Linked DNA regions of Rosistilla ulvae. The protein of the gene in region 2 interacts with the protein of the main gene of each other region in a pairwise test. Links are inferred from orthologs where the notes say so. Each region holds a gene or a part of one and is shown on either strand. Other genes may lie near its edges.

What was found. The genes of interacting proteins can lie anywhere in the genome.
Region 1: the proteins of lpdA (region 2) and EC9_RS25935 interact in binary tests that used the Escherichia coli proteins (3 or more experiments, as listed by UniProt). The link is inferred for Rosistilla ulvae from one-to-one orthologs.

Annotation. Positions count from the first base shown.
Region 1 is NZ_CP036261.1:7,354,819-7,358,363, forward strand. What follows is about bases 1-3,007. They hold EC9_RS25935 (ATP-dependent helicase), read left to right. Parts: upstream 1-349; coding sequence 350-2,665; downstream 2,666-3,007. Other genes in these bases: EC9_RS25930 (DUF2237 family protein), read right to left, coding at 1-30. In the rest of the region: EC9_RS25940 (hypothetical protein), read left to right, coding at 3,304-3,545. UniProt on the Escherichia coli protein: A helicase with DNA-dependent ATPase activity. Unwinds DNA duplexes with 3'-5' polarity. Translocates on single-stranded DNA with 3'-5' polarity. Initiates unwinding more efficiently from a nicked substrate than double-stranded DNA.
Region 2 is NZ_CP036261.1:495,157-499,185, reverse strand. What follows is about bases 411-3,363. They hold lpdA (dihydrolipoyl dehydrogenase), read right to left. Parts: upstream 2,625-3,363; coding sequence 1,197-2,624; downstream 411-1,196. Other genes in these bases: rpsD (30S ribosomal protein S4), read right to left, coding at 2,678-3,286; EC9_RS01900 (nucleoside hydrolase), read left to right, coding at 411-1,061. Outside these bases: more of EC9_RS01900, read left to right, coding at 132-410; EC9_RS01885 (hypothetical protein), read left to right, coding at 3,797-4,029. UniProt on the Escherichia coli protein: Lipoamide dehydrogenase is a component of the glycine cleavage system as well as of the alpha-ketoacid dehydrogenase complexes.

The DNA.
Region 1 (3,545 bases), 6.9 Mb from region 2 along the record:
TGTGCCCAAGACGTTCTTTGCCTTGCTCAAAGCTCGTTCCCTGTGTGTTCTATGCGATCCCAACGACAACCACTGCGTCCCCAGTGCCCGGAGATCGGGTGCCGTTTCTCGATGGCCGAAGCGTCTATTGTGCCACCAACCCTCGATGTCCGAAAGCTCACGCGATTGGGCTTTCCTCACTAGCCCACGGTTTTGCTGGCAGCGACGCGTCGCGATCGGCCGCAACCGTCGCAAACATCGGCTCGGGGTCGTCGCGATCCCATTTTTGCTTTAACCTGAAATCACCACCGGGCCAACCGCACCAAGCCCGCTCGCGATGCCAAATCGATAGCAGATAAGAAGGCGTTTGATGGACTTAATTCTCGACAACTTGACCGACCCGCAGCGAGCCGCGGTCACGCACATGGATGGTCCGATGTTGATGCTCGCCGGCCCCGGCAGCGGCAAGACCCGCGTGGTCACCCATCGGATCGCGCATCTGTTGCGGGAAGGAGTCCCCGCGTCGCAGATCCTGGCGTTGACGTTCACCAACAAAGCGGCGGAGGAGATGTTGGCCCGCGTCCAACAACTCGCTCCCGGCGAACCGGTTTGGATGAGTACGTTCCACCGCTTTTGCGCCCGCATGTTGCGACAATATTCGTCGCTGGTCGGGCTGCAAGAGAACTACTCGATCTACGACATGGCCGACGCCAAGGCGACGATGAAGCGGGCGATCGAGGTCTCGGGGATCTCGCTGAGTCACACGTCGCCCGATCAGATCGCCAACGCGATCAGCCACTTCAAAAATCAATTGCTGACGCCCGAGTCGATGGAAGGGGTGAATCTGCCAGCGGGCAAAATGCTCGCCGCCAAGGTCTATCCTTATTACCAACAGTTGCTGTTGGTCGCCAACGCCGTCGATTTCGATTGCATGCTGCTGCACGTCGCCCGGATGCTGCGCGAGAACCCCGAATTGCGAGAAGCCTTGGATTCGCGGTTCCGCTACATCATGGTCGACGAATACCAGGATACCAACCTGGCTCAATATGCGATCGTCCGTTCGCTGTCGGTCGTCCACCAGAATCTGGCGGTGACGGGGGATCCCGATCAATCGATCTACGGTTGGCGTGGAGCGAATCTGAACAACATCCTCGACTTTGAAAACGATTACCCGCAAGTCAAAACCGTTCGGCTGGAACAGAACTACCGCAGCACGCCCAACATTCTGCGGGTGGCCGATCAATTGATCACCAACAACACCCGCCGCAAGCACAAGGGGTTGTACACGCACAATCCCGAAGGAGCGGCGGTGCGGTTGCGGATCTACGCCAACGGTTATCAGGAAGCGGACGACATCGCCGATCAGATCGTCGAACAGATCCAGAATCACGGCCGTAGCCCCAAGGACTTTGCGATCCTGTGCCGGATGAATTATCTGACCCGATCGTTGGAACATTCGCTCCGCTCCCGCGTCGTCCCCTACACGATCGTTCGAGGCGTCGAGTTCTATCAGCGGAAAGAGATCAAGGATCTGCTCTCCTATCTGCAACTGATCAACAACCCAGCCAACGACGCTGCGCTGTCGCGGATCGTCAACACGCCGGCTCGCGGGATCGGCAAGACGACGATGGACCGAGTGATGTTATACGCCGCTCGGCACCGGATTCCACTGTTCGAAGCGATCTGCCGCTGCGATGAAATTGAATCGATCAAACCGCGAACCCGTGGGCTGTTGAAACGTTTTGTCGGAATCATCGACGCGCTCAGCCGCAAGGCTTCGTCCAGCCTCGAGGATCTGTTGCGGTTCGTGTTGGAGCAAACGCAGTACAGCGATTACCTGCGGTTTTCGACAGTCGAAGGAGAGGATAACGACGCGCTTGCGAACGTCGACGAATTGGTTTCCGCCGCCGTCGAATTCGATCGCCAGCATCCCGACGATGGATCGCTGGAAACCTTCCTGGAGCAGGTCGCGTTGATCTCCGATACCGATGCGTGGGAAGAATCGAGCGATCGCGTGACGCTGATGACCCTGCACGCCGCCAAGGGGCTCGAATTCCCTTGCGTCTATATCATCGGTGTCGAGGATCAAGTGCTGCCGCACCATCGCAGCCACGATGATCCGATGCAGTTTGAAGAGGAGCGGCGGTTGCTGTTCGTGGGGATCACGCGAGCTGAACAGACGCTGCAGTTGAGCATGGCCAAGCTGCGATCGGCCCGCGGTAGCATGCGGCCCGCCGCGGCCAGCCCGTTCCTGTTGGAACTGCCTCGCGAAGAGATGCAGGTGATCGATGCCCATCAACCGACGCAATACGGCGACGACAACGACTTCGATGTCGACGTCGAATATCCCGAGGCATGGGATATGCACGCTGATCACGACGACGATCTGAATCAATTGCCGCCCGAAGAACGGACGCCCGAAACCACCTCCACCCCGCGAACCGCTCCGATCGCATCGGTCACGACCGCCGCCCAAATGCTCGAACAGCAGATGGCCAACACGATCGATCCCGAGATCTATACGGTAGGGATGATCGTCAGCCATCCCGAATATGGCAGCGGCCGGATCCAGAGTCTGTCCGGTTCGGGAGGCAAGCGGACGGCGACTGTCAACTTCTTTGTCGACAGCATCGAACGCCGCTTCCGACTCTCCCACGCCCAACTGACGATCGAAAGCGAAGATTAGGGGTTTGTCAAACTTTGATTTTAGGATTGGTGGGAGTGGGCGAGGTCACGAGCTGTTGATTACCCACAAGTCGCAACTACGCCGACGGCGTGGCAGCCATTAGCCGGTGGTTGAGCGAACGCGATACCACCGGAATGACACGAGACGCGAACGGCCGACCGCGAAGGCGGTCGCAGCGCAACTGCATGGGATTCTGCGACCGCCTTCGCGGTCAACTTAGCGAGTTACGTTCGATACCGTAGGTGGCGCTGCGCTTACCTACGGCTAATTGCTTGATTCCCTTCGGGAAATTTGTGGGTAACCGACAGGAGGTCACGAGTCCCCATAATTTCTGGCGCGAAAGGATTCGTGACCTCGTCCACTACGCTGAATTCAAATGTGGATGAAGCACTAGCAGCGGTTCGGCTAGCCGAGCGTCGTTTGCGAGCGAGGCTCTTTAAGAAAAAGGACTGAAGGGAGGGAGCCACAATTCGCTACATTCCCCAGTCTCTGGACGCTAGCAGTCGCTGCGGCGGTTGGTTTCGGCGTTTTCATCAAACAACCCAGCCGAAGGGTAAGGTTGACCGCGGCGATTACCGATAGAACCGATGTCGATCGTTGCTCGCGCTCCTGCCTTCCTCGCCTGAGAGAATGTCTTGATGAAAGTTCTCGTTTGCCCTCAACTTTTGCTGATGTCGATGCTGATGGCTGCCCCAGTGTTTGCACAAGTGGTGCCGGGCACCGGAACGAAGATCGATTATGTGGGTGACGATTTCGAGGAACCGGGTTGGGAATTTGTCCACAACATGCCCAAGGGTTCGCACGAAAACAACGAGCGCCGCAACGGGCCGTCGGGATATTCGAAGAACCGCCGCTTTATCGAAGGGCCCGAGCGCGGCCA
Region 2 (4,029 bases):
ATCGGTTGGGACCGCCGCGGCGGCAATCTTCGCTGGCTGAGGGGCGATTGTGCGTTTCCCGGTCGGTCGAGACAAAATCCCCGTTTCGCCACCTCGCCGACAACCGTACAATCGCACCTATGGCTAGAAAAGTGATTATCGACTGTGATCCCGGAATCGACGACGCGATCGCACTCACGATGGCATTGTTTGACCCGCGGCTGGAAGTTTTGGCGGTTACGGCAACGGCTGGAACCGTCGATGCCGACCAGGCGACAACCAATGTCCAGGGGCTGATCCAGCAGTTGGACCCGCCGAAATATCCGCGGATCGGGGTCGCTTCGCCATGCGAAGGCGCAGCGGTTATCAACGATATCGTGCTGCACGGTTCCGATGGCTTGGCCGGCTGCAATTACGAGCCGAGCGATCGCCAGCATCGGCATCTGAGCGAAAAAATTATCTCCGAATTGCTGCGACAGCACCCCAACCAAGTCTCGCTGATCTGCTTGGGCCCGTTGACCAATGTCGCCCGCGCGTTCCAGCGCGAACCGGGGCTCGAATCGCTGGTCGACCGGTTGGTGATCAGCGGTGGAGCTGTCGCCTGCCCGGGCAATATTTCGCCCGTTGCCGAGATGAATATGTACTTCGATCCGACCGCTGCTCGCAGCGTGATCGAATCGGCGACAACCAAAAGCCTGGTCCCACTGGACGTCACCGATCAAGTCGAGTTCTCGATCGAGCTGATCGAAAACCTGCCGTCGAAGCAGACGCGAGCTGGCCAGTTGCTGCATAAACTGTTGCTGTTTGCCTTCCGCAGCTATGTTCAGAATCTGGGCCGCGAAACGATTTCGCTGTACGACCCCGTGGCGCTGCTGGGCTTCCTGGAGCCCGAGCTGTTCACTTGGGAAGACATGGCGATCGACATCGAGACTCGCGGCGAACTGACTCGCGGCCAGACGGTTTGCGACGCCCGGCGGCATCGCGAATGGTCGCTCAACGCCGAAGTCGCCCGCTCGATCGACGCAACCGCTGCTGTTAATCAGATCGTCCGCGGCCTGCGGTTCGCTGGGCAGTGCACGTAAAGCGGATCGGTGACGTTTTCGGCTGAAGCCTCTACACCAACGATCGTTTGTTGTCGGCTGAAGCCTCGACTCCAACCGTCGTGCGTTTTCGGCTGAAGCCTCGACTCCAGCAGTCTCGCGCCGATCTGGCGGAAGCTATTTCTTCTTCGGCTTGTAGATCTCGGTCGCCGTGCCGAAGTGGACTTCGCCCGCGTTCATCAGCGTTTCGCTGAGCGTTGGGTGCGGGTGGATGCTGTCGGTGATGTCGTGGACTTCGCAGCCCATCTCGATCGCCAGGACGGCTTCGGCGATCAATTCGCCAGCTCCGGCACCCACGATTCCACAGCCGACAACGCGATGGGTTTCAGGGTCGACGAGCCACTTGGTCGAACCTTCAGTCCGGCCGATCGCTTGAGCGCGACCGCTGGCAGCCCAGGGGTAGACTTCGACATCGACCTTGCGGCCGGCAGCTTTGGCTTCGCCTTCGGTCAGGCCAGCCCAAGCGATTTCGGGATCGGTGAAGACCACTGCGGGAATCGCCACTTTGTCGAAGGCGGAGTTCTTGCCAAGCACGACTTCGGCCGCGACGCGACCTTCGTGATTGGCTTTGTGCGCGAGCATCGGTTCGCCAGCGACGTCGCCGATCGCCAGGATGTGCGGGTCGGCGGTTCGCTGTTGCGAATCGCACTCCACAAAGCCCTTGGCATTGACGACAACTTGGGTGTTCTCCAGTCCAAAACCCTTGCTGACGGGGCGGCGGCCGATCGAAACCAACACGCGGTCGTAGACTTCGTTGCCAAACTTGCTTGGCCCTTCGAAGGTCACGTGAACGCCGTCTTTCTCTTCGGCGAGCGAGCCGACTTTGGTGTTCAGGAACAACCGGCCGTCGACTAGTTTTTCGATCCGCTTTTGCAGCGGCTTGACCAGGTCGCGGTCGGCGCCGGGCAGTAGGCCGTCCATCAATTCGACGATCGAAACCTTGCTGCCCAGTTGAGCGTAGACGCTGCCAAGCTCCAGGCCGATGTATCCACCGCCGACAACCAGCATCGTTTCGGGAACGTCTTTCAGTTCCAACGCGCCGGTGCTGTCCATCACGCGATCGCTGCCGATATCAAACGCCGGCGGAACAAACGGAACGCTGCCGGTCGCGAGGATGCAATGATCGAAAGTGATCTTTCCACCTTCGGGGATCGACGCGTGGTCCCCTTCCAACTTCAGGGTGGTGCTGTTCTCAAAGACGCCCTTGGCGTGGATGACTTTGACGCCGCGGCGTTTGGCCAAAGCCTGAAGACCGCCGGTCAGGTTCGAGATCACAGTTTCTTTGCGGCCGCGAACCTTATCGATATCGATCGACGGGGCGCCAGGATAGCTGACGCCCCAGTCTTCATTGAGTTCCTGAACTTCGCTAATCACCCGAGCCACATGCAACAAAGCCTTGCTGGGGATGCAACCCCGTAGCAAGCACGTTCCGCCGAGCCGCGAATCGGCTTCGACAATCGTGACTTCGAGACCTTCGTCGGCGGCCAGAAATGCGGCCGCGTAGCCGCCTGGACCCCCGCCCAATACAACGAGCGATGAATGCATGATGTTTGTTCAGGATAGCGAGTTGAGGAACCTGCAAGAGTCGCAGCAGAAACCTAGCGAGACAGGAATTCGACCACGGAGTTAGCATCTACCGGCAGGCTGATGTCGCTAGGGCCGGGCAGGCCTTGGACGGTTGCCTTCAGGTTTTCGCTGTCGAATGCCACCCAATCGAGGGCGTCGGGCGAAGCGTTGGCGATCACGCCGCGGTACAGGTTCTTCAGACCTTCGCGGTCGCGAACTTCGACCTCGTCGCCTGGACGCAGCAGGTAGTTTGGCTTGGTGACTTTGACGCCATTAACCAAGAAGTGGCCGTGGGCAACGCCTTGCCGAGCTTGAGGACGGGTTTTGGTGAACCCGCAGCGGCGGACGATGTTGTCCAGACGGCGTTCGCACATCAGCAACAACAATTCACCCGTGTTTCCTTGCTTGCTGCTGACCGCATCAAAGTAGCGGCGCAGTTGTCGTTCGCCCAAGCCGTAATAGTGCTTGATCTTTTGCTTCTCCATCAACGCCAGACCGTAGTTACTGGGGCGACGGCCGCGGGTGTGCATACCTGGAGGGGTATTGCGGCGTTCCATCGCGCGGGCAGCACCGGCGGTTTCATAGATCATGGCGCCTAGACGGCGATTAATACGTGCTTTGGGTCCGGTATATCGGGCCATCGACAATGCTCCTAAGGGAGTGCAAGAAAGGGGTGTAAGTCGTTACCTCGCGTAGATTTACGCAATGGCACGATCCCAGCGACAGGGCCACAATTTGGTCCTGGAGGGTCGCGCCTGATTTCTTTTGAAGTCCAGGATTGTCACTGGAAACCTTGCTTTTTGCAAGGGCGAAGCTGGCGAATCACTAGCGAATGGCAACATTCGCCAAGATTCGCACGATAGGATTGCTCAGTCGACATTGACGTAGACAAACTTGCGGTTCTAGTATCCGGACCCAATTAGAGGAGTTTGGTCGATTTTGCGGATTAGTCTGGATTCGACGGGACCCGCTGGCCGAAACCCTTCTGATAGGAACGTTGCGATGCCCCGACGCTTGCCGTTGGTGGAGCATCGCTGCAAAAAAACACTTCAAGGAAGAAGGGTTTTGCGAATCGCGACCAGTCTGGCTGAGACAGACGACGCCCGCATGCTCCGACTTCTCAAAATTCGCCAGTTTGAGGGAACATCGTTATGCGATGCCGTATAGTGACATGGAACCGCGTCGCCGTTGCCAGCATTGCAGTTATGGCGATCGGATCGACCGGCTGTAAGACAACAATGCCAGGCAAGAACTTGTTCTCGTGGGGCAAAAAGCCTTCCGCGGAAACTCTAGCCGGCAGTGGCCCATCGGCCACCTACCCAGCGCCACCAAGCGAAAATCACACGCCAACCGCGATCGCTTCGGCTGCGACCGGCAAGTCGGG